3 regions of the Priestia sp. RMT2NF4 genome follow, and region 1 is predicted to be linked to each of the others. Evidence: riboswitches for the same ligand, from Rfam matches in the RefSeq annotation. Region 1 holds a riboswitch; each other region holds the start of a gene.
The links. A riboswitch is a leader RNA that binds a small molecule or an ion and turns the genes downstream of it on or off. The one in region 1 is predicted to bind cobalamin.
Positions count from the first base shown of each region.

Region 2: another riboswitch for cobalamin. It lies ahead of ACMX9J_RS03960 ((2Fe-2S) ferredoxin domain-containing protein); the one in region 1 lies ahead of nikA (nickel ABC transporter substrate-binding protein).
Region 3: another riboswitch for cobalamin. It lies ahead of ACMX9J_RS17655 (ribonucleoside-diphosphate reductase subunit alpha); the one in region 1 lies ahead of nikA (nickel ABC transporter substrate-binding protein).

Region 1 is NZ_JBLQZO010000008.1:33,590-41,593, forward strand. It holds gene ftsZ (cell division protein FtsZ) at 105-1,109, shown strand; cobalamin riboswitch at 1,112-1,302, shown strand; gene nikA (nickel ABC transporter substrate-binding protein) at 1,447-2,988, shown strand; gene ACMX9J_RS23670 (GNAT family N-acetyltransferase) at 3,058-3,585, shown strand; gene ACMX9J_RS23675 (CitMHS family transporter) at 3,900-5,201, opposite strand; gene ACMX9J_RS23680 (YfmQ family protein) at 5,344-5,787, opposite strand; gene ACMX9J_RS23685 (lmo0937 family membrane protein) at 5,976-6,113, shown strand; gene ACMX9J_RS23690 (TatD family hydrolase) at 6,146-6,916, opposite strand; gene rarD (EamA family transporter RarD) at 6,980-7,906, opposite strand.
Region 2 is NZ_JBLQZO010000001.1:780,402-788,405, reverse strand. It holds gene ACMX9J_RS03985 (hypothetical protein) at 277-546, shown strand; gene brnQ (branched-chain amino acid transport system II carrier protein) at 694-2,049, opposite strand; gene ACMX9J_RS03975 (cation:dicarboxylate symporter family transporter) at 2,436-3,707, shown strand; gene ACMX9J_RS03970 (M42 family metallopeptidase) at 3,815-4,852, shown strand; gene ACMX9J_RS03965 (hypothetical protein) at 5,205-5,363, shown strand; cobalamin riboswitch at 5,510-5,689, shown strand; cobalamin riboswitch at 5,807-5,987, shown strand; gene ACMX9J_RS03960 ((2Fe-2S) ferredoxin domain-containing protein) at 6,088-6,468, shown strand; gene cobJ (precorrin-3B C(17)-methyltransferase) at 6,482-8,004, shown strand, end outside.
Region 3 is NZ_JBLQZO010000004.1:16,969-24,972, reverse strand. It holds gene ACMX9J_RS17690 (cytochrome d ubiquinol oxidase subunit II) at 1-793, shown strand, start outside; gene ACMX9J_RS17685 (flavodoxin) at 823-1,281, opposite strand; gene ACMX9J_RS17680 (hypothetical protein) at 1,297-2,052, opposite strand; gene ACMX9J_RS17675 (DUF2325 domain-containing protein) at 2,107-2,388, opposite strand; gene ACMX9J_RS17670 (DUF1540 domain-containing protein) at 2,596-2,754, shown strand; gene ACMX9J_RS17665 (hypothetical protein) at 2,821-3,024, shown strand; gene ACMX9J_RS17660 (ribonucleotide-diphosphate reductase subunit beta) at 3,054-4,097, opposite strand; gene ACMX9J_RS17655 (ribonucleoside-diphosphate reductase subunit alpha) at 4,114-6,357, opposite strand; cobalamin riboswitch at 6,490-6,676, opposite strand; gene menC (o-succinylbenzoate synthase) at 6,955-8,004, opposite strand, start outside.

The DNA of each region.
Region 1 (8,004 bases):
AAACAAAAGAACAGTTACGCGTTAAACATAGGAGTAAAAGGTTCTTCACGTGTTTTTTCGGATAATAAGAGAAAGTAATTTTGATCATTGAGGAGGAACTTAGAATGTTTGGATTTGATGCAGATGTATCGCCATTAGTGCGAATTAAAGTAATTGGAGTCGGCGGTGGAGGAAATAACACCGTTAACCGTATGATTGAACATGGTGTACAAGGGGTAGAATTTATCGCCGTTAATACGGATGCTCAGGCGCTTAATTTATCTAAAGCAGATGTGAAAATGCAGATTGGTGCGGCATTAACGCGAGGATTAGGTGCAGGAGCTAATCCAGAAGTAGGAAGAGAAGCTGCAGAAGAAAGCAGAGAGCAAATTCAAGAAGTACTGCAAGGCGCAGATATGGTATTCGTAACAGCTGGCATGGGGGGAGGCACTGGTACTGGAGCAGCTCCGGTTATTGCCCAAATTGCCCGTGAACTAAATGCTTTAACAATTGGAGTAGTTACTCGCCCTTTCAAGTTTGAAGGAAATAAACGTACCAAGCAAGCAGTAGGCGGTATTACTGCGATGAATGAATCGGTAGATACCCTTATTGTCATTCCAAACGACCGCTTGCTTGAAATCGTTGATAAAAAGACACCTATGCTTGAAGCATTCCGTGAAGCAGATAATGTTCTTCGCCAAGGTATTCAAGGTATTTCAGATTTAATCGCTGTTCCGGGGCTGATTAACCTTGACTTTGCTGATGTAAAAACAATTATGTCTAATCAAGGATTTGCGCTTATGGGTATCGGACGAGCTTCGGGATCAGATCGAGCAATTGAAGCAGCGAAAAAAGCGATTTCTAGTCCGCTGCTAGATGCATCGATTGATGGAGCAAGAGGCGTGCTGCTGAACATTACGAGCGGCAGCAGCCTGAGTCTTTACGAAGTACAGGAAGCAGCAGATATTGTCACGTCCGCTTCTGATCAGGACTTAAATATGATTTTTGGATCTGTGATTAATGAAGATTTAAAGGACGAAATGATGGTAACCGTTATTGCCACTGGATTTGATGATGAAGATATTTCACCATCAGCTTCCACTTCTAGAGTTTCAAGAGCACGCTACTAAATTAAATAACCAGCTTTTATGGTGGCAATTGTTTTTCAATTGCCTTAAAAGGGAATCCGGTGAAAATCCGGAGCGGTCCCGCCACTGTAACAAGGAGCCTTATGTCAAAAAGCCACTGTCTATTTAGAGACGGGAAGGCGGTATAAGGCAATGACTTGAAGCCAGGAGACCTGCCATAAATCGCAGCACACAATAACCTACGAGGATAGGGAGGTGTTTTGGCAGAATCAAAAATACGATAAACAAGGGATACGTTTATCTGAATTTGTTGTGAAGGCAAGCACTTCTTTTTAGAAGTGCTTTTTTTTGTGTATTAAAATAGAAGGTGGAAAAATGAATGATAAATAATAAAAAACTTGTATCTATGATATTTCTCGTGTTACTTTGCCTCACTGCTTGCGCTCCTAATGAAGAGAGCGTAAGTATAAAAGAAAGAAAGAAAACGGATAAAAGTGTGACGTTTTTATTTAATTTTACATCTGCAACGCTTGATCCTCATACGGACGATAATTATACAGCAGTTCGTGGGGGAGTAGGGGAGACGCTTGTTAAAATCAACGACGATTTAAAAATAAAGCCTTGGCTTGCTGAAAAGTGGGAAACGAAAGATAACGGCCTTACATGGACATTTATGATAAGAAAGAACATCACGTTTCAAAATGGAAAAGCGCTGGATGCAAATGCCGTTAAGTCTTCTCTTCAAAGAACGATAGACCAAAGTTATGCGATGAAAAACGCTTTAAATATTAAAGAAATGAAAGCGAACAGTCATGCGCTGACAATTACATTAAAAGAAACAATGCCTAAATTTCCTTCTGAATTAGTGCATCCAAATACAGCTATTATAGATGTTGATGCTTCTAATATAGCTAAGAAGCCCATTGGTACGGGTCCATTTCGCGTCTTGTCTTTTGATCAAGGAAATCAAGTAAAATTAGAAAGATATGAAAATTATTGGGGTGGAAAAGTGAAATTGAAAAGTGCGATCTTTGGATTTAACGAAGATGCTAATGCGCGAGTTGCTGCTCTTCAATCTGGAACAGCCGATATTATTTATCGCCCGCCTTTAGAAAGCTTGGGCACTTTACAAACAGATCCGTCTTTTAAAGTAAGTGGAGTACCTAGTGTGCGCACCCATTTATTGCTTTACAATCAAACTAATGACGCATTAAAAGACGAAAATGTAAGAAAAGCTATCGATACCTTATTGAACCGAAAAGAAATTGTTAGCAGCATCATGAACAATCAAGCGGCAGCGGCTGGAGGTCCATTTTTACCCCAATTTCCTTTTGCTGATAGTACTGCTAATGAGCAAAGAGGTATGACATCTGCTAAAAAATATTTAGAGAAAGCAGGCTATCAAATCAAAAATGACAAAGCAATCAAAAATGGAAAGCCACTATCGCTCTCTCTTGTCACATACAGTTCTTTGCCAGAACTGCCTTTAATTGCTCAGCTTATACAGTCTAATGCCAAAGAGTTAGGAATTACTATTAAGATTCACCTAGTTGAAGATAGCGATGAATATGTAATGGCAAAAGATGATTGGGATTTAGCATTGTACAGCCTTATCACAGCACCTAGAGGAGATGCCAGCTATTATTTAAGTACGAACTATTTGCCCGGCGGTGGTTTAAATGCCAGCCGGATTAATGATGATACGCTAACAAAAATGATAGAACAGTTAAATTCAACAGTAGATGACGCAAAACGAGATCAGTTAGCCAAACAAGCAACCGCTTTGATTAATAGAAAAATGCTGACGTCATCGATTGTACATCCAAACATTGTTGTTGCTTATAATCAAAAAGTGAAAAACTGGACAACAAATCCAAGCGAGTATTATATGCTGACTCAGCACTTAGACGTAACGCCGTAGTTAACATTGCAGCATAAGCAGAGAAAAGAAAAAGTATACAATGATCGCTAAAAGGATGTGACAGTAAACGTGCAAGAAGTACAAATGTATCAAATTAAAGAAGTAAAAGAAAAGGATGCTGAAGTGATTCAGTTTGTCATGAATATGCGGAATGAGCTATTTCCTATGCTGGAAAAAAATCAGCTTCCTGTGGATTTGCTTCATTTTAATGAACATTACGTTCAAGCGAAAGACGCTGCTTTTTTTGCAGCTGTTACGGAAAATCAACAAGTAATTGGAACCATTGGTTTATACGCTTACGATGGACGGTTTCATGCATTAAAAGAGCGATATGAACATAGAACTGCAGCTGAGATTGTAAAATGCTATGTCGATCCAGCGTACCGGCGTCTAGGCATTGGACAGCAGCTGTTAAAAGCAGTTGAACAATTTGCCCAAAGTCATTTTTATGACACGCTGTATCTGCATACTCATCCTTTCTTACCTGGCGCTATTCCTTTTTGGGCTTCACAAGGCTTTATCAAAAGGCTAGCTGAACAGGACGAACCATGGAATACGCTGCACATGGACAGAAAAATACAACGAGTCGTAAAGTAACGAGATCATACAGTAATTACCATGGAATCTGTATATGGGCTCATGCTATAATGAACGTAACTTACATTTATAGCCTGTAGGGCAAGTCCTTACAGAAAAGAACCACGTTTCGAATTGGCTGAAACGTGGTTCTTTTCTATAAAAAACAAGTAACAAAATATTTTTAAAAATATATATGAAATCGCTTTCAAAATAATGAAATATATTATATAATTACTACTGTTGTGTTGTACTTTGTTAGTGTTAAATCAATATCCTACATGTGTGAGCCGATTGCCTTATGGTAGTCGGCTTCCTTTTTTTATAGTAGAAGTCTAAAGGGAAACAGCGTTCGTTAAAATGGCTGTAATTGTCATGATAATAGTTGTCCCAAAGGCCCACTTGAAAAGAAACTTTTGATGCTCGCCGAAATCTACTTCAACCAGCCCAATCAGAATGAAAGTAGCGGGTACTAAAGGAGATAGAGGAAACCCAGTTGTGGAATGTCCCAATAAAGCTGCTCGTCCTATCTCTACAGGGTCTACACCAAAATTAGCTGCTGTATGGCTAATAACAGGTAAAATGCCAAAGTAATAAGCATCAGGTGAAAATACAAAGCTAAGAGGAAGGCTCGTTATTGCTACAACTAAGGGAAGGTGAGAGCCCAGCCATTCAGGAGTTAGGCTGACAATAGTATTTGCCATGGCATCCATCATTTTTGTTTCCGTAAAAACGCCTGTAAAAATTCCGGCTGCAAAAACCAATGTACTAACCATTACAAAGCTGTTTGCATGACTTAAGATTCTTTCCTGCTGTTCTTTTGGATGAGGAAAATTAACAAATAAAGCAATGGCAAAAGCAATAGCAAATAAAATTGGAATAGGAAGTATGTCTATGATCAAGAAAGTCATTAAGCACAGTGTCAATAAGGCATTAAACCAAAAGAGTCTAGGTGGCTTCCCAGGGATTTCATGAACTGAAAGCTGTTCAGCAAAAGCCATTGATGCACCTTTTAAATGAATGGTTCCTAAGCGCGCTTTTTCTCTCTTTCCGAGTAAGTATGCTGAAAATAAAGTCCACATCAATCCCGCTGCCATAGCTGGAATAAGAGGGGTAAATAGATCTGATACTTCTAATTGTAAACTTGCTGCGGCTCTTACGAGAGGACCTCCCCAAGGAATCATATTCATAACACCTGCGCTTAAACTAATAACACAAGCCAGTATTAGTCGGTTCATTCCCAGTTTTGTGTACAAAGGGAGCAAGGCGGAAACTGTAATTAAAAATGTAGAAGAGCCGTCTCCGTCCAAGCCAACAAGCATTGTAATAACGGCAGTTGCCATTACGACTTTTAAGGGATCGCCTTTCACAATGTTTAGGATACGAGAAATCATAGGATCAAATAAACCGACGTCAATCATTAGTCCAAAATATAAAATGGCAAAAACGATCATAATGGCCGTAGGAGCTACTTTTAAAATACCATTCATCATCATATCGCCCATATCAGCACTAAAACCTCCAATTACACCAAAGAGGATAGCGACAAAAATAAAAGCAACAACCACGGACAAGCGTTTACTAATGACAAGAAATAGAAAAGTCGCAATCATTCCAAACCCTAACAAAGAAAGCATTATCCATCACCTCTTAAAAAATTAGAAAATTCTATTAATTTATATTATAGCATTAGAATTAATGTTAAAGTTTGGTATTTTTAAATAAGGTAACTTCAAACTAAAACTAAAAACTAAAAAAGCCGCCTTGTAGGCGACTGGTTTAAGCTAGGTCAGCTGTTATGGACTGCTTTTGAAGGTGATCAGACAGCAGGCTGTAGGCGATAATCTTCTTTTTGTATTGTTTCACGACGTCGACATGATCATGATAGCTGTATACGCATAGTCGAACATCGTTTTTCCCTTTTTTCGTATCGATAACAAGTGGAGTTTCACTGTCTTCTAGGTGTTTATAATAGTCCTTATTTCCTTCATGGACATAATATTGTTTTAAAAATGTTGCTTTATTAAAATAATCAATCACTTGCATTTTGTCTTTGCCTTCTAAATGTTTCCCATCAACTGTGACAGTAGCGTTTTGATCATCAAGTGTTGGGTGTAACTGAAATTTAGTCATAAGCCATTTGACCACTGGAGTTGGAAGACACGTTATTAATATTTTGAGTGCACTTACAAGAATGATGGAAAGTAATACAATCCATGTCATAGTTAATCATCTCCGCTTAAATTAAATAAGATTACATACTTATTTTACCACAGAGAACATTATTGCTTTTTGTACATTATGTGAACCTTCTTTAGTGAAAAGATGTATATGAAATGCGTTTATTTATGCACATTTAGGGAAATATAAAATTATAACAAATACTACATATAAAAAAAGGAGAAAAAATTATGTTGTGGACGATTATTGGACTTTTATTTATTTTTTGGTTATTAGGATTAGTTTTTCATATTGGCGGCGGCATCATTCACATTCTTCTTGTCATTGCAGTGATTGTGCTGATCGTAAAACTTGTGAAACGAATTTAGATATAAAAAGCCTTTCCTTAGGGAAAGGCTTTTTATGTGGAGAGATTATAAAAACGAGCTGTATTCCGATATAAAAAATCATATGTCTCCGTTACAGAAACCCTTTTGAGACGTGCTATTTCCTGAACGGATTGATGTATCATTGATGGAACCGTTGTCTGGTTTTGAAAAGGTCCTTCAAATGGCCACGGACCATCTGTTTCGACCATCAAGTAGTCAAGAGGATAATCCGTGGCAAGGGCTTGGATTTTAGGCTTATACACAATATCGGGTGTAACGGAAATATAGTAGCCGTTGTTTGTCATTCGTTCAACTGTTTTTTTAGCTCCTTTGAACCAGTGGAAGTGAGCTTTAGACACGGAATGCTTTTCTAGTAAGTCGCATACGATCTCAGCATCTTCATATACAGCATGAAGAATTAACGGCTTTCCCCACTTTTTTGAATGAATAATAAAAGCTTCAAGCAGCTCCAAATAGGGCTCTAGAGAAAGAGTATATGTCTGACTTAAGTAATAAGGTAGACCTACCTCACCAACCGCAATCATTTCTTCATTGTTTTGATCAATCCAGGCAAACAGCTCCGCTAATTCATTTGAAGAAGGCAGCATTTGTTCAGGATGAAATCCGTAGGCGGGTTTCACGCAGGAATACAACTTGCTGATTTTTTGATTAAGTTGGCAAGAGTGTAGAGTAGAAGATACAGAAATAAGAGCTTGTAACGAAGGGTCGTGATCAATTATGTCTTTCCAACTTTTCTGATCATATTGATCGAGATGAATATGAGAGTCAATGATTTGTTTCATAATTCCCATTCCTTCCAGCCCCAATTTGTTTAGAGATGATACGTAAAAAAATGTATAATTCTGCTAGGCTTTCATCTCATTCTTTATTTGCTTTTTACTTGCGTTCCCCCGTTTGGTAATAGATGCAAACGTATAAACAATAAGAGCTAACCAAATAAAACTAAAAGCAATAACATGAGCTTTTGTTAGCGCTTCATGGTATAGAATGACTCCTGCTAGCAAAGACAAGGTTGGTGAAATATATTGAAGAATACCAAGCATTGATAATGATACTTTTTTAGCACTTTTTGTGAATAATAGGAGTGGTAAAGCTGTAACTACTCCACTGCCCATTAATAAAAGACTTGTTGAAAAAGAATCAAAAAACTGCAAGTGTGATTGAAACGTAAGGTAGCCTATGTATGCTAATGCAATAGGGGAGATGACCATCGTTTCAAGAGTTAATCCAATCGTTGAATCAGCTTTAATCTTTTTCTTTGCCAAACCATATAATCCGAAGGTAACAGCTAAGCTAAGCGAAATCCAAGGAACCACACCATAATGAAGACTAAGCGTTAAGACGCCGATTCCTGCTAGTATAAATGCAAAAATTTGAGCCCCGCTTAATCTCTCTTTTAAGAAAATAACACCTAATAAAACACTTGTTAGGGGATTAATATATTGTCCAAGGCTCGCTTCTACTATTTTTCCATTAATGACAGCCCACATAAAAATGCCCCAATTTGCACTAATAAGTACAGACGCAGTAAAAAGGGACCAGAATAAGGATGGTTTTTTCACTATTTCTTTTATAAACGTAATGTATGTACGCCATTTCTTTGTCATCAATAAAAGAATAAGCATAAAAATAAAAGACCAAAAAACGCGCTGAGCTAAAATCTCACCTGGTGCTACGTGGTGAACCAGCTTCCAATAAATTGGCGTGAGCCCCCACATAAGATAAGAAAGGACTGCATATATCACACCATCTCTGTCGTGATTTAAGTTCATGTGAAACCTTCTTTCTAACATAAGATAAAATCAGTAATAAAAGTCATAGATTAACATAAAAAAGCAGCATAAACGATTATATCACAGAGAAAAACGAT
Region 2 (8,004 bases), on a different contig from region 1:
CCATCTATTTTAGATGGTGTGTTTTATTTTTGAGACCTACTAAAAGGGATTAATTAGTAATAATTATGGACCTCCATGTACGCTTAATGGGTTTACAGGATCTCGAAACGGGGAAACCGTTCCAGAGTTCAAATTTGATAACTATTATCCACCAGCAAACGGAGCGGAACTATATCAAGTGGTAAATGGGGAAGAAGTACTTTTAGCTACCTACGTGGCAGAAGAAAAACGATTTGTACCAGCGGTTGCTAAACCAATGTAAAGGAATGTTTTTTTATGATTCGAAAAGGTTTGTATGCAGCATATAATGAACGAGACTACGAATGTTATGAAACGGAAAATGGGTGTGTAAAGCTGATTAGCTATGATAAAGGCGATGTAGCAAATGGATTCATTCCATACAATGACACGACTTTTACAAAAGAAGTTCCTCGTGATGCTGTTGAAGAAGTGTTTTTTGTAGCTCCGTATGCTACTTATCAAAATGAAACGTTTGATGTGTCAGCTGCTTCTGATGTTCGAGTGCTTTTGACCACATCTGAATAAGAAAAAGCTGATAAATATCATTTTCAACGAACGGATAAATATCTATATGAAAAACGTGTGTTAAAGGAAGAAGTGAAGTTAATGGAGAAAAAAACTCCTTATTCATAAAACGCCACAATAAAAAGAGGATGCATTTGCATCCTCTTTTTATTTAATCAATTTTCTTGAAGTGTTTCTGTTCGTATTATCATTTGTACGAAGGAAGGTAATGCCAAGACCGATTAATCCTCCTACAATAGCAGGAACTACCCAGCCGAGACCCACTCCATACATAGGTAGAATCGATGTAAACAGATCGTTTACTGCGGCAATTTTGAATCCAGCAGCATTTAAGCCATCAAATAAACTAACGATAAACGTGAACAGAAGGCTTACTTGGTAAACTTCAGAACGTCCTTTAAATAAAGGATGTAAGAATGTTAAAGCAATTAACACAATAGCTAACGGATAAATAGCTGTTAAGACTGGAACCGAAATAGCGATTAATTCCGTTAAGCCAAAGTTTGCTACAACGGCGCTGAATGCTGATAAAATGACAGCAATCAACTTATAAGAAACCCTTGGAAACAACTTATGGAAGAAAGATGAACAAGATGTTACAAGGCCTACACTTGTTGTTAAACAAGCAACGGTAATCATCAGACCTAAAAGAATTCCTCCGTAAGAGCCAAAGTAGTAATTTGATACTTCAGCCAAAACCGTACCTCCGTTATCAAGACGTCCAAGCTCTGATACGCTTGAAGCACCCATATAAGACAATGCACTATAAATAAGAGCCAAAATAACGGCAGCGATAGCCGTAGCTTTTGCACAAATTGTGATGATTTGTCGGTTGGTCTTTGCTCCTTTTTCTTTAATTGCATTAATAATAATAATTCCAAAAACAAATGATGCTAGTGTATCCATTGTTAAATAACCTTCTTGGAAGCCTTTAAAGAATGCGTGCGTTGTATAAGCTTCGCTTGGTGCTTCAAATTTTCCAATTGGGTTCACAACGGCTACAACTACCAATATTCCAATAAACGTTAATTTAATAGGTGTTAAAACTTTTCCTACTAAATCGACAATTTTCGCAGGATTTAGCGAAAAAAAGCACGTAATCGTAAAGAAAATTACCGTGAAAATGATAAGGGGAAGGTGACCTGAATTTTCTGATAAAAAAGGCTTAACGCCAATTTCAAACGAAACACTTCCCGTTCTTGGCATTGCAAAAAGCGGTCCAATTGCCAAGTATAAAATCGTAGTAAAGATAATACCGAAAGCTGGGTGTACACGACTAGCTAAAGACTGCAGATCCTCTTTTCCGGAAAAACCAAACGCGAGAACGCCTAGCAGAGGCAGACCTACACCCGTTACTAAAAATCCAGCATTTGCTGACCAAATATTGCTTCCAGCAGACTGACCTAACATTGCAGGGAAAATTAAATTACCTGCGCCGAAGAATAGGGCAAAAAGCATAAAGCCAATAACCACTATAAATGAAAAAGGAACTTTGTTTGACACATTAAAACCTCCAAAATTATAAATGCTTTTTATTATCGTGTTGAATAATTAAAATTTTCAGAATTTTATATTCGAATAATAAAAATAAACATGTATCGTATTATACTAACCTAAAATGTATATTTCAATATAAAATTTTATTTTTTTAATTTATTCGCTAAAATAGCAAAAATAGAAAAATACGCAGCGAAAAAATCTCGGTATACAACAATCATTTGATATGATAAAACAGAACTGTAAGTTTTAAAAATTTGCATGTGCGGCCTTACATTTTTTTAGTAAAGAGCTGTTTACATAAGGTGCTGTAAGGGTGTATATTTATACACGGTTCGTTGAACCGCATATGCTCAATGGATGAAAGTCAACTGTGCGAAAGGAGCAAGAAAGTGAAAAGGTTAGGTCTAGCAACTCAGATTCTAATTGGACTGATTTTAGGCGTAGCTGTAGGTGCTATCTTTTACGGAAGCGATACGGCCATTTCTATTTTACAGCCAATTGGAGACATATTTATTCATTTAATTAAGATGATTGTCGTACCGATCGTGATTTCAGCATTAATCGTAGCGGTCGCAGGAGTAGGCGATATCAAAAAATTAGGTAAGCTTGGCGGAAAAACAATTCTTTATTTTGAAATTGTTACAACCATTGCGATTGTAGTGGGGATTATTGCCGCGAACTTATTCCACCCTGGTGCAGGGGTTGATATGGGACATATTGAAAAAAGCGATATTTCTCAATATGAGGCAACGGCAAAAACGTCTGAAAGTACAGGGATTGCTCAGGAGCTTCTTCATATTGTTCCGACAAACGTCTTTCAGTCGGTAGCAGAAGGCGATCTTTTACCAATCATTTTATTTTCCGTACTGTTTGGTGTAGGCGTAGCTTCGATTGGACAGAGAGGAAAACCTGTTTTAGCTTTTTTTGAAGGCGTCTTGGATGCAATGTTTTGGGTAACTAATTTGGTGATGAAATTTGCTCCAGTAGGTGTATTTGCACTTATTGGTGTTAATATTATAAAGTTTGGTGTCGGATCACTTATTCCATTAGGGAAATTAGTGTTCGCCGTTTACTTCACCATGATTTTCTTTGTGCTTGTGGTTCTTGGAATTATTGCTAAAATGGCTGGAACAAGCATGTTTACGCTCATAAAAGTGTTAAAAGACGAGCTGCTTCTTGCTTTTACAACAGCAAGTTCAGAAGCCGTTTTACCATCTCTTATCAAAAAGATGGAAGACTTCGGTTGTTCTAAATCGGTTACATCGTTTGTTATTCCAACAGGCTACACGTTTAATTTAGATGGTTCAACCATTTATCAGGCGCTGGCATCGCTGTTTATTGCTCAAATGTACGGCATTGACCTTTCCATTATGGATCAAATTCAGCTCCTTCTTGTGCTAATGTTAACCTCAAAAGGGATGGCTGGTGTACCAGGGGCATCGTTTGTAGTTGTACTTGCTACGCTTGAATCTATGGGCTTCCCTCTTGAAGGCATGGCATTTATTGCAGGAATTGACCGCATTCTTGATATGATGCGTACCACAGTTAACGTAGTAGGAAATGCTTTAGCTGCAATTGTAATGTCCAAGTCTGAAGGCGAATTTGATAAGCAAAAATCATTAAATTACACAAATGAATTAAAGAAATCAAACATAGCTTAAAACAAAAAAGCCGGGCAGCTGCCTGGCTTTTTTGTTTGGAGCTGCCTGTTATCTTTTTTGAAACATATGGTAAAATAAAAGAAATGAGAGACAAAGGAAGTGTCATAATGACGGAAACTGTTCAGTTAATTAAAAAGCTTGTTTCGATTCCCAGTCCTTCTGGAAATACAGAAAAGGTGATTTCATTTGTCGAAGACTATGTAAAAGAGCTAAATATTCAAACGTATCGCAATCGAAAAGGAGGCTTAGTCGCTACTATTCCCGGTAAAGATACGGATCATCACCGCATGCTGACGGCTCATGTCGATACATTAGGTGCTATGGTAAAAGAAATCAAACCGAGTGGACGTCTGAAAATCGACTTGATTGGAGGGTTCCGCTACAATTCCATCGAAGGAGAATATTGTGAAATCGAAACGTCAGCAGGAGAAGTATTTACAGGGACCATCCTTATGCATCAAACATCTGTTCATGTGTATAAAGATGCAGGTAAAGCTGAGCGAAATCAAGATAATATAGAAATTCGATTGGATGAAAAAGTACATAGCGCAGAAGATGTTCGCAGTCTTGGAATTGAAGTCGGCGACTTTGTTTCGTTTGATCCTCGTGTAGAAATAACAAAAAGCGGTTTTATTAAATCTCGTCATCTCGATGATAAAGCAAGCGTAGCTTTATTGCTTCAGCTCGTGAAAACAATTCAAGAAGAGCAGATCGAACTGCCATACACTACGCACTTTCTTATTTCAAATAATGAAGAAATTGGATACGGAGGAAATTCGAACATTACGCCTCAAACGGTAGAATACTTAGCGGTTGATATGGGTGCCATGGGAGATGGACAATCTACTGATGAATACACCGTGTCTATTTGTGTAAAAGATTCAAGCGGCCCATATCATTACGGTTTGAGAAAGCATTTGGTGGAGCTAGCTAAGCAGCATGATATTCAGTACAAATTAGATATTTATCCGTTTTACGGATCAGATGCTTCTGCTGCTATTCGTGCCGGGCATGACATCGTACACGGCTTAATTGGTCCAGGAATTGATTCTTCTCATGCGTTTGAGAGAACGCATCAAGATTCATTGAACCATACGTACAAGCTTCTTTACCACTATGTGCAATCGAACATGGTTCTGCTTTAAGAAAGGAATATTTAATTAGTGTATTTTTATGCAAAACAAAGAGCAGGACGGGACAGTGATGTCTGTACTTTCCTTTCCTAAAAAAGAAGCCGGCTGTCCGGCTTCTTTTTTTAATAAATACTATATATTTTTTTACTGGTGAAGCAACAGTTGGTAAAAAAAGCACCTTTTTTAAAGAGGTATAATACGGCTTAAACCTTTTGTACATTTTGTTCATTTACAGAAGTTAAAATGTTTTTAAATTTTTAAAAGTTTCTTGTGACAAGTTTTGTAGAATGGGTTTTCAAAAGGATATGGTTTCGTCATAATGTGGATATAGCGATCACTACAATAATCGGAGGCGAATCTTTTCATGTGGGTACTGACGGTATATGCTGGAAAAGAAATGAAAATGTTTGAATTTGAAACTGAAACGCAGGCGAGAGAAGCTTTTGCAAAAACAAATGGCTGTAAAGTTCTTTCAGAAGTCGTGTATTATAATGATCCTCATTTAACATTAGTAGCTATATAATGAAAAAACAAGAGCTGACTTTATGCTCTTGTTTTTTTATAGCTTCTTGTATCTTACGAAAAGAATAGAGTTGAAATAAAAAAAAATGTACGCTATGATATGGTAGTTACTTCTATTATTCTGATAGTTTAAAAGGTTCATATATATCAAACAGCAACAGTAAAGATGCCAAGAAGGCTTAATAGGGAAACTGGTGAAAGACCAGTACTGCCCCCGCAACTGTAAGTGTGGACGAACGAGTATAACCACTGTGGAAAAATCACGGGAAGGTTCTCAAGTAGAATGATACACAAGTCAGGAGACCTGTCTTTATTGTGAAGTTTCTATTTCTCCGGGGAGCGGGAAGGGAAACGTTGGCTTAAAGTGGCATTCGTGTACACTTTTATTCTGACGTTTTACCCGCTCGCATATTAGCGAAGCGGGTTTTTCTCGTAGCACAAAACTACATATCGTGCAAAAAAGGTGCGCAATGTTCACATTGCGTTAAATGGGAAGTCTGGTGTGAAGCCAGCGCGGTACCCGCCACTGTGAAGAGGAGCTGATTGCATATGCCACTGTATTCGGGAAGGCGCAATCAGGTGATGAATCGAAGTCAGGAAACCAGCCTTTTTCTAATGCGAAGCTTACCCTACGGGATATAGGTGGAAGTGCAAAAACTTAGTTTGAATTTTTCTGCGCCTCTATCATTGATAGAGGCGTTTTTTTAGTAAAGGAGCGAATAAGTGTGACGACGTGGAACTTAAATGGAACAAAACATCACGTATTGATTTGTAATGGAAGCAGCTGTATGAGAAAAGGTGGAGAAGAAGCCACGCAAGCTATTCGAAATAAAGTGACTGAACTGAATCTAGATGAAGCGGTTCACACAACCCGTACGCGCTGTAACGGAAGATGCAAAGATGCTCCTGTAGCTATCGTGTACCCTTCAGGAGATTGGTACAAGCAGGTCACTGAAAACGTAGCTCATCGAATTGTTGAAGAACATTTAGCAGGAGGCTGCAGCATAAAGGAATCACTTATTTATGAATATGATCAAAACGGTTTTGTTTCTCCGGAAAAGAGTGACTCCATAGAAGGAATTGACAAAGTAAAAAGTAACGCATAAAGGAGGAGCTAGCATGAAAGGTAAACTGTTAGTTATTGGATTCGGCCCAGGAAGCTTTGAACATATTACACAGCGAGCAAGAGAAGCCATTCAAGAAAGTGATATGATCATTGGTTATAAAACCTATGTGGAATTAATTCAAGGACTATTAACGAATCAGCAAATTATTAGTACAGGAATGACCGAAGAAGTAAGCCGTGCACAAGAAGCCGTAAAGCAAGCTGAAGCGGGAAAAACCGTGGCGGTCATTTCAAGCGGAGATGCAGGAGTATACGGAATGGCCGGCCTTGTGTATGAAGTGTTGATTGAAAAAGGATGGAAAAAAGAAACGGGCGTAGAGCTGGAAGTGATTCCTGGCATTTCGGCTATTAATTCATGCGCATCCCTCCTTGGGGCGCCCGTGATGCATGATGCCTGTACGATTAGTTTAAGTGACCACCTTACGCCTTGGGAGTTAATCGAAAAACGAATCGAAGCAGCTGCACAAGCAGATTTTGTAGTAGCTTTTTATAATCCGAAAAGCGGAAGACGCACAAGACAAATTGTGGAAGCGCAAAGGATTTTATTAAAATACCGTTCCCCCGATACGCCTGTTGGTCTTGTGAAAAGCGCTTATCGTGACCGCGAAGAAGTGGTAATGACCAATTTAAAAGACATGTTAAATCATGAAATAGGCATGCTGACTACCGTTGTTGTCGGAAATTCATCTACGTTCTTTTACGATGACTTAATGATTACACCGCGCGGGTATCAGCGGAAATATACCCTCAACCAAACAGAGCAGCCGCTAAGACCGCATCAGCGACTTCGAAAAGAAGCAGAACCATGGGCTCTTGATCAAGAGGAGACTGTAAAGCAAACGGCTTCAGCTATTGAAGATGTTCAGAATACAAAAGAAGAAAAAGCGGCTTCACGAGCTCTGGCAGAAGAAGCGCTTCAAGCAATTTTAGGTGAAACTACTTCACCGGTCGTACACCAGCCAATTGAGTCTATTTTTGAAGTGGCAGTTAGTCCAGGGCTTGCAAATAAGAAGTTTACGCCCGTTCAAATGACAACACTAGCAGAAGTTGTTGGTGAAAAAGGTACGATGGAGTATACGCCTGACCATCAAATCAAACTGCAAATTCCAACGGCTCAGCCAGATGTGATTATTAAAAAGCTCCAATCAGCTTCCTTTTTACTATCTCCAGTCGGAGACGTGTTTACAATTAAAGCGTGTGATTTTTGTGATGGAGAAAAAAGCGACGCCATCCCGCATACGGAACAATTACAAAAGCGTCTCGGTGGAATGGACATGCCAAAAGAGCTGAAGCTTGGTATTAATGGATGCGGTATGGCCTGTTACGGTGCTGTTCAAGAAGATATCGGCATTGTCTACAGAAAAGGTGCGTTTGACTTATTTTTAGGGGCTAAAACGGTTGGACGAAACGCCCATTCAGGTCAAATTGTGGCGGAAGGCATAGCGCCCGATGACATTGTTGAAATAGTGGAGAACATTGTCCATGAATATAAAGAAAAAGGTCATCCAAATGAGCG
Region 3 (8,004 bases), on a different contig from region 1:
AGTGCTACTAGTACCGGGGAGTATCATTTTACTTCTCTTATCTATTCGAAGCGGATTTTTAGTGTTTTCACACTATGCTGGCAGCTTCAAATATCGGAGAGCGTTGGTTTATGTATCTGGTATATCTGGCGTATTAATTCCTGCTTTTTTAATCGCCGTACTGCCCGTAAGTCAAGGTGGATTTATTGATGTAATTGACGGAACGCAGCGATTAAATTTAGCAAGAGTGTTTTCAAGTCCGCACGTCTATTCATTTATTGGTTTTGCCATTACCTCTTCCCTGTTTCTGTCGTCTCTTTTATTAGCAGATTATTCGAAGTCATCTGACGAAATGGAAGCTTATGCGGTCTATCGGCGCGATGCGCTCATTACAGGACCTCTTTCACTGCTAATGGCTATCTTTATTATGATTACAATGCAATCAGAAGCCAGCTGGTTATATGATAAAATGATGCAGTTTAAGCCTCTTCTTTACGGGTCTGTAGGTCTATTTGTAGTAGCTGGTATTGCTCTGCTGCTGCCTTCTCAAAAAGGAAAAGGAATGCCTCGTTTAGCCGTGGTATCAATCGTCCTTCAATATTTCTTAGCAAGTTACGTATACGGACGAAGTCATTTACCGTATGTCGTGTATCCAAACGTAACGATTGAGAATGGATTTACACATCCCGATGCGTTCCATTCGTTATTTATTGTGTATATTGTTGGCTTTGCGATTTTATTTCCTGGATTCTTTTATTTCTGGCGTCTATTTATGAAAGATAATAAAGAATACAGCAAAAAGAAGCCATATTAAAAACCCGGTCAGCACTTGACCGGATTTTCTTATGAAGCAGCAGATTTTGCCACTACTTCAGCAAAGTCTTTAGCAAATACCTTACATTTTTCTACATCTTCTCCAAAGGGAGAAAGCTCGATTTTCAAACCAGGAACAGCTATATTTCCGTTGCGTCCCTTTATTTTTTCTTCAATTAAATCAACTGCTCCGCAAAAAACATCATATGATGAATCACCTGAACCAAATACAGCCATCTGCTTTTGACTGAGATCTATATCATCCATTTCATCATAAAGATCTAAAAAATCATCTGGCAGCTCTCCATCTCCCCACGTATAAGCTCCAAAGATAATAGATTCTGCCAATACAAGGTCCGAAGCATCAATGTCATATACTTCTGCTCGTTTCACATGCAATCCATGCTTGACTAATTCTTCTTCGATCAAATCGGCTATTGCTTCTGTGTTGCCTGACATACTCGCATAAGCTAGTAAGATTTCCTTCATGTAAATGACGCTCCTTTACACCAGCAGTGTGGGCCGCACATCCCCTTCTTCATCACATTCTTGCTTAAGAGGACAGTTTTCACACTCACTGGATGCATAGTTCTTTTGAAAATGTTTTGGTTCCATTAACACACTTTTGACAATATGTAGTTGAAGTATGGCTTTTTCATAATCGCCTGTTGCAATATAATAAGTTGTTGTTTCTCCGGTTAATAATGAATAAAAACGAATTTGTTCAGGAACCTTTTTAAAAGCTTGTTTCGAAAAAACGATAATAAAGTCTTTCATTGCGTTCTTCACTTCTTCATGGTCATCTAGAATGAATTTTGTTACCGTATAAGACTTCTCTGTCCATGCAGCAAAATCAATGGTCAGAGAAAGGTTGCTTTGAATTTCTTCTACATAAACGCTGTATTTCTCAAACACAAAAAGTGGTAGCTCCACATGTGTTTTCTCGCCTAAAAACCTCAGTAAATAATCACTTACTTTAGCTAACACATCGTAATAGTGAATGGGTGATGAAAACATATTTGGCTTTAGACGCCAATATTTTTCAATAAGCTGTAAAACATAGAGGTTTGAGCGATACTCAACTGGCTTGCTATAGTATGTTTTAATGATTTGATGGACGGTTACTTGAACATGCTGTTTCCAATCTATAGATGTCTTTTTCAAAAGAAGCTGCTGCTGATAAAATTTGTACGGACATCGAATAAATTGTTCGATGTGGTTATTGGAGAGTGTCTTTATATGCACTTTCATCGGTTCCATCTATGTCTCACCACCCTAATTGAAATTCATTCTCAATAATGATCAAAAATTAAATCATGAAATTTGCTCAATCACTTTACGAATAGCACTCCATGAATGTTTGACGAAATAAATTGGTTTTTGCTGTTTTTTTGCTTTCTCTTTAATAACTTTTGCCATATTGTGATTAATAAAATCCGTAATAACTAATACAAACCCAATATGTTCGGGAATTTCTCGCTTCACCATATTGCTTTTACGGCCATCTAAATGAATTACTTCATTAAACCCTTCTCCCGCTAGACGATCTGTAATATGCTTTAACCTGTCTCCTCCTACAACCATGACTGATGACATGTTTGTTCCCTCCCAATTAATTATTCATTTAATGATTTGACAACAACCTGTATTCTTTACTATATATACAGTTTAATTGAGAATGATTCTCTTTGTCAATGTTTAATTGATAAAAATTCTCAATTAAAATGAAAGTCTACCACCTTTCTTATAAGTTAGTTGAATTTTGACCATACTATAGCTATCACATACAAAGGAGGGTTAACGTTGGAACAAAACATTCTTTGTGAAGTAAATAACTGTCACTTTTGGAAAAATGGAAATCACTGCAGTGCAGAAGAAATTTACGTAGTAAGTCATAGCGGAAAACATGCAGCAAGCAGCTATGAAACAGACTGTAAAACGTTCAAGCCAACTGAAGCGTAACCCGCAAAAGGACAGCCTCTGGGTTGTCTTTTTTCTCTCTTCAAGATTATAAAAAAGGAGACTAGTATGAAGACTGAACAACTGATTCATTTTTTTAAAGAAGAAGCCATAAAAGCAAATGAACAAACCTTTCCAATCTATGTACAATCATTTACTCATTTATGGACATACAAATGGGGAACACTTGAAAACATTCCAGAAGAAATTGATGACTTAATTACCACACGTGCGTTAGAACTTGGACTTATTCACTTAAAAAAAGCTGACTAATCAATAAGGAAATTAGTCAGCTTTTGTGTTTATAGATCATCAAATCCATTTGCATCTGATGCTTTTGTATATTGTCGTGATTTCTGTTCAAAGAAATCGGTTTTCCCTAAATCTACCTCTTGATAAGCAATAATCCAACGAAGAGGATTTTCAATCGGTGCTTCTGGGAAAGCAGCTCGACCGAAGCCTAACTGATTACAGCGTTTATTCGCCATATATTCAATGTACTGCTGCAGTTCTTTCATCGTAATGCCGTCGAATTTTTCTCCAATAACAGATTCCGCCCATTCAATTTCAAGACGAGCTGCCTCTTGGAACGTTTCAACTACAAACGTTTCTAGCTCCTCCGTACGATAAGCTGGATTTTCATTTAGTACTTCCTTGAAAATCTTTTCAAATAACCCAACGTGAAGCTGTTCATCACGATTGATATAATTAATCATCGTAGATGTCGCCACCATCTTTTGATTTCTCGCAAGATTATAGAAGAACGCAAATCCGCTATAGAAGAAAAGTCCTTCTAAAATAACATCATATACCATAGACTTCAAAAAGTTTTCAACCGTTGCTTCTTCGCTAAATGCTTTATATCCGTTTGTAATAAAGTCATTTCGTGCGCGAAGCTTTTCGTCTGTACGCCAGTATTCAAATACTTCATCTTGTTTTCCTTTTGGTACAAGACTTGATAAAACATATGAATACGAATGATTATGAACCACTTCTTGCTGCGCTAAAATAATCATTAGAGCGTTAATCGAAGAATCGGTTACATAGTCAGCTACTTTGCTAGCATAATCTGATTGAATACTGTCCAGTAGCGCCAGCAGGCCAATAATTTTTAGAAAGCTCTCTTGTTCGTCAGCGGTTAACTGAGGGAACTGTTTAATATCTTGCCCCATATTAATTTCAAACGGCGTCCAGAAATTAGCTAGCATACGCTTGTATTTAGGGAACGCCCATGAAAATCGGACGTCATCCCAGTTTAGAATATTGGAGCTCTTGCCGTTGATGATTCCTGTCGAACGGTTCGGAGCTGTTTCGTTCATTAATTCTCGTTTTAACATGCTTGTCATCAATTATTCACTCCTTTTAACTATGACAGCTTTCACATTCTTCAATGACTTCACTTGATGTTGAACGTACGTAATAGGTCGTTTTTAATTTTTCTTTCCATGCCGTCATATGAAGATCCAGCAGCTCTTTTGCTCGGATATCATTTTGTACATATAAATTGAATGAAATAGATTGATCAATATGACGCTGGCGCTTGGCGTTTTGCTTAATGCTCCAGTGCTGATCAATTAAATAAACGGACTTATAATACCAGTTTGTTGCTGGCGATAAATCTGGTGCCGTCACTGGGATTTTATAGTTTTTCTTTTCCTCTGAATAAAACTTACGGAAAATCGGATCAATACTTGCCGTAGAACCCGCGATAATAGATGTTGATGAATTAGGTGCTACAGCCATTAAATATCCATTTCTTATCCCATTGCTTTGAACTTCGCTACGCAGTTCACTCCACGCTTCGCTCGTGTATTCACGTGTTTCAAAATAAGCGCCTGACTCAAAATCTGAGCCTTTAAATAATGGATATGCGCCTTTTTCTTTAGCTAAGTTCATGCTTGCCTGCACGGTTAAGTAAGAAATTTGTTCATACAATTCATCGCAATATGCTACCGCTTCACCTGTCTCCCATGCTATTTTCTTTAAGGCAAGCAAATGGTTCCAGCCAAATGTGCCAAGCCCTACTGCGCGGTACTTTTGATTCGTTAGCTTTGCTTGAAGTACCGGCAAATCATTTAACTCAATAACATTATCAAGCATGCGTACTTGAATTGGAATTAAACGTTCAAGTACATCTTCAGTTACGGCTCTCGCTAAGTTAATAGAAGAAAGATTACATACAACAAAATCGCCCGGATTCTTTGTAATAATAATTTTTCCGTCTTCCGTAATTTCCTCTGTTACGACCGTTGTACTTTGGTTTTGCGTGATTTCTGTACATAAGTTACTGCAGTAAATCATGCCCGCGTGTCGGTTTTGATTAGCTCGGTTAACCGTATCACGATAGAACATATAAGGAGTTCCGGTTTCAAGCTGCGAAAGCATAATGCGCTTGAAGATCTCAATAGCAGGCACTGTTTCTCTTGAAAGCTGTTCATTGTTTACACACTCAGCGTAACGAGTGCGGAACGAACCGCTGCCTTCTTCTTCATCATAAAAATCTTCTAACGAGTAGCCCATCAGCGTACGAACTTCGTGAGGATCGAATAAGTGCCAGTCTTCACGTGCTTCTACTTTTTCCATAAACAAATCTGGCAAACATACGCCAGTGAATAAATCATGCGTGCGCTGGCGTTCATCACCATTGTTCAAACGCGCGTCTAAGAATGAAAAAATGTCTTTATGCCAAACGTCTAAATATACGGCAATAGCTCCTTGTCGTTGACCTAGCTGATCGACACTTACAGCCGTATTATTTAGCTGTTTCATCCATGGAATTGTTCCTGATGATACGCCTTTAAAACCTTTTATATCACTTCCTCGGCTTCTAATATGACCGAGGTAGACACCAATTCCGCCTCCATTTTTACTAAGCGTGGCCAAATCTGTATTGCTATCATAAATACCGCGTAAGCTGTCATCAATCGTATCAATAAAGCAGCTAGATAGCTGTCCGTAGCTCTTTCCTGCGTTTGAGAGTGTTGGTGTGGCAACCGTCATATATAGACTAGAAAGCGCCCAGTACGCTTCTTTTACTAATGCTGTTCGATTTTCTTTCTTTTCTTGAGACATCAGCGTCATAGCAATGATAAGAAAACGTTCTTGCGGTAATTCGTATACACGCTTATCATGTGATGTCGCTAAATAGCGATCTGCTAATGTCAGCAATCCAATGTATGTAAATAAACGATCGCGTTCAGGAATAATGACTGAAGCAATTTCATTAATTTCTTCTTCTGTATATGTTTTTAATAGCTGTTTATTATAAATGCCGATTTTTGTTAGTTCTTGAATAAGCTGATAAAACGAACCGTACTTCTCTTTTTTATCATAACCTCGGTTGTCCGCTGCTTTTCGATATAGTTCGTTTAAGTAGACGTCTGCCGCCACGTACGTCCAATCTGGTTCTTCCATTGAAATACGCTCTAGGGCTGCCAAAATTAGTACGTTTGCAACCTTTTCGTCCGTCATATTTTCCTTTACTGTAACAGTTTGAATAACCTTTTCCTCATACAAAGAAAAATCAAGCTGCGTAAATTCTTTTTTTAAACGTTCAATATATGCAGTTAATTCATGTAGAATTGTAGGCTTTAATGTATTCACCATAAATATGGCTCCTCTCTTCACTTCAAAATAAAAAATCGCTCACCGTACCTCGGTGAGCGAATAGAACGAAGATAGAAGAAGACACTAAGTCTTTTCTCAATCCTCGCTCTACCCTCTCACCTCCCGAAGAAGATAAAACGACATAAAAAAGGCAGGTCTCCTGACTTATGCTTCTTTTTACTTTAAGGCCTTCCCATGATGTTTACTCACAGTGGATCTCCTTATTTCATCAGCATTCACAGTTGCGGGGACAGCTTTGGATTTTCACCAAATTCCCTTTTAAGTCTTTTTATCAGACACCTTTTTCACTGGAAAACACAAAATATAGTATTTTATTATTGTTTAACAAACAACATATTGTGTTATGTTATAAACACATTATATAGGACAACTTAGAAAACTATCAACCTATTTTCAAAAATAATTTTGTTTTTTACGATAAAATCCTTCGACTTTTTTCATCAAACTACTCCATCATAACATGTTTTGACACGCTTGATGGAACAATGTGCTCTTTTTAAAAAATTTGTCCTATTTTTCTACTAAACATTGCCAACATCAATAAAAAAACCGTTTTTCATAAAAAACGGTTTTTAATTATTTGTATTCTTTTTCAAATGCTGTGATTGTTTTGATAAACTTTTTATCAATATCGTATCCGATCCCCGGTTTTTCCTTCACCTTTATTACTCCGGCTTCTACCTCTACTTCGGGCTTAATAATATCTTTTTCCCAATAGCGAGACGACGCAGAAATGTCACCTGGTATCGTGAAAGAAGGCAGTGTGGCAAGGGCGATGTTATGAGCTCGTGAAATCCCGGCTTCTAACATTCCGCCAACCCAAAGCCTTACACCGTGTAGGGAGCATAAATCATGAATTTTTTTTGCTACAGACATTCCGCCAACTCGACCGATTTTCACATTGATAATCTTGCAGCTTTTTTGTTCGATTGCATGACGTGCATCTTCATAGCTCACAATGCTTTCATCTAAGCAAATCGGCGTCTTCATTTGCTTTTGTAATAATCGATGATCAAGGATATCATCCGAACTTAACGGCTGTTCGATCATCATTAAATTCAATTCATCTAGTTTTTTCAATGAATCACTATCGCTTAACGTATAGGCTGAATTGGCATCAGCCATAAGAGGAATGCTTGGAAATTCATCTCGAATTTGTTTCAGTAGCTCATAGTCAGCGCCTGGCTTAATTTTCACTTTAAAGCGCTTATAACCATCTTTCATATAAGTCTTTATTTGTTCTTTCATGATGGAAATATCATTTAAGCCAACTACCACTCCAGCTTCTACAGCAGGCCTTACTCCGCCAATTACTTCAGCTAAGGGCTTATTTTGGCGCTTTGCATACAAATCCCATACAGCACAGTCCAAAGCTGCTTTAGCCATGTTGTTCCGCTTTAGAGGTTTGAATAACTTTTGAACATCCTCTGGTTTTTGAAGCTGCTGGTGAAGAAGCGAAGGAATTAAAAAATCGTCTAACATATGAAAACATGTCTGAATCGTTTCTTCCGTATACCAAGGAGATGAAAAAGCAACGACTTCTCCCCATCCTGTAAATCCTTTTTCATCTTCTACTTCAAGCAAAATCAATTCTCGATCCTGGACCGTACCATAGCTTGTTGAAAA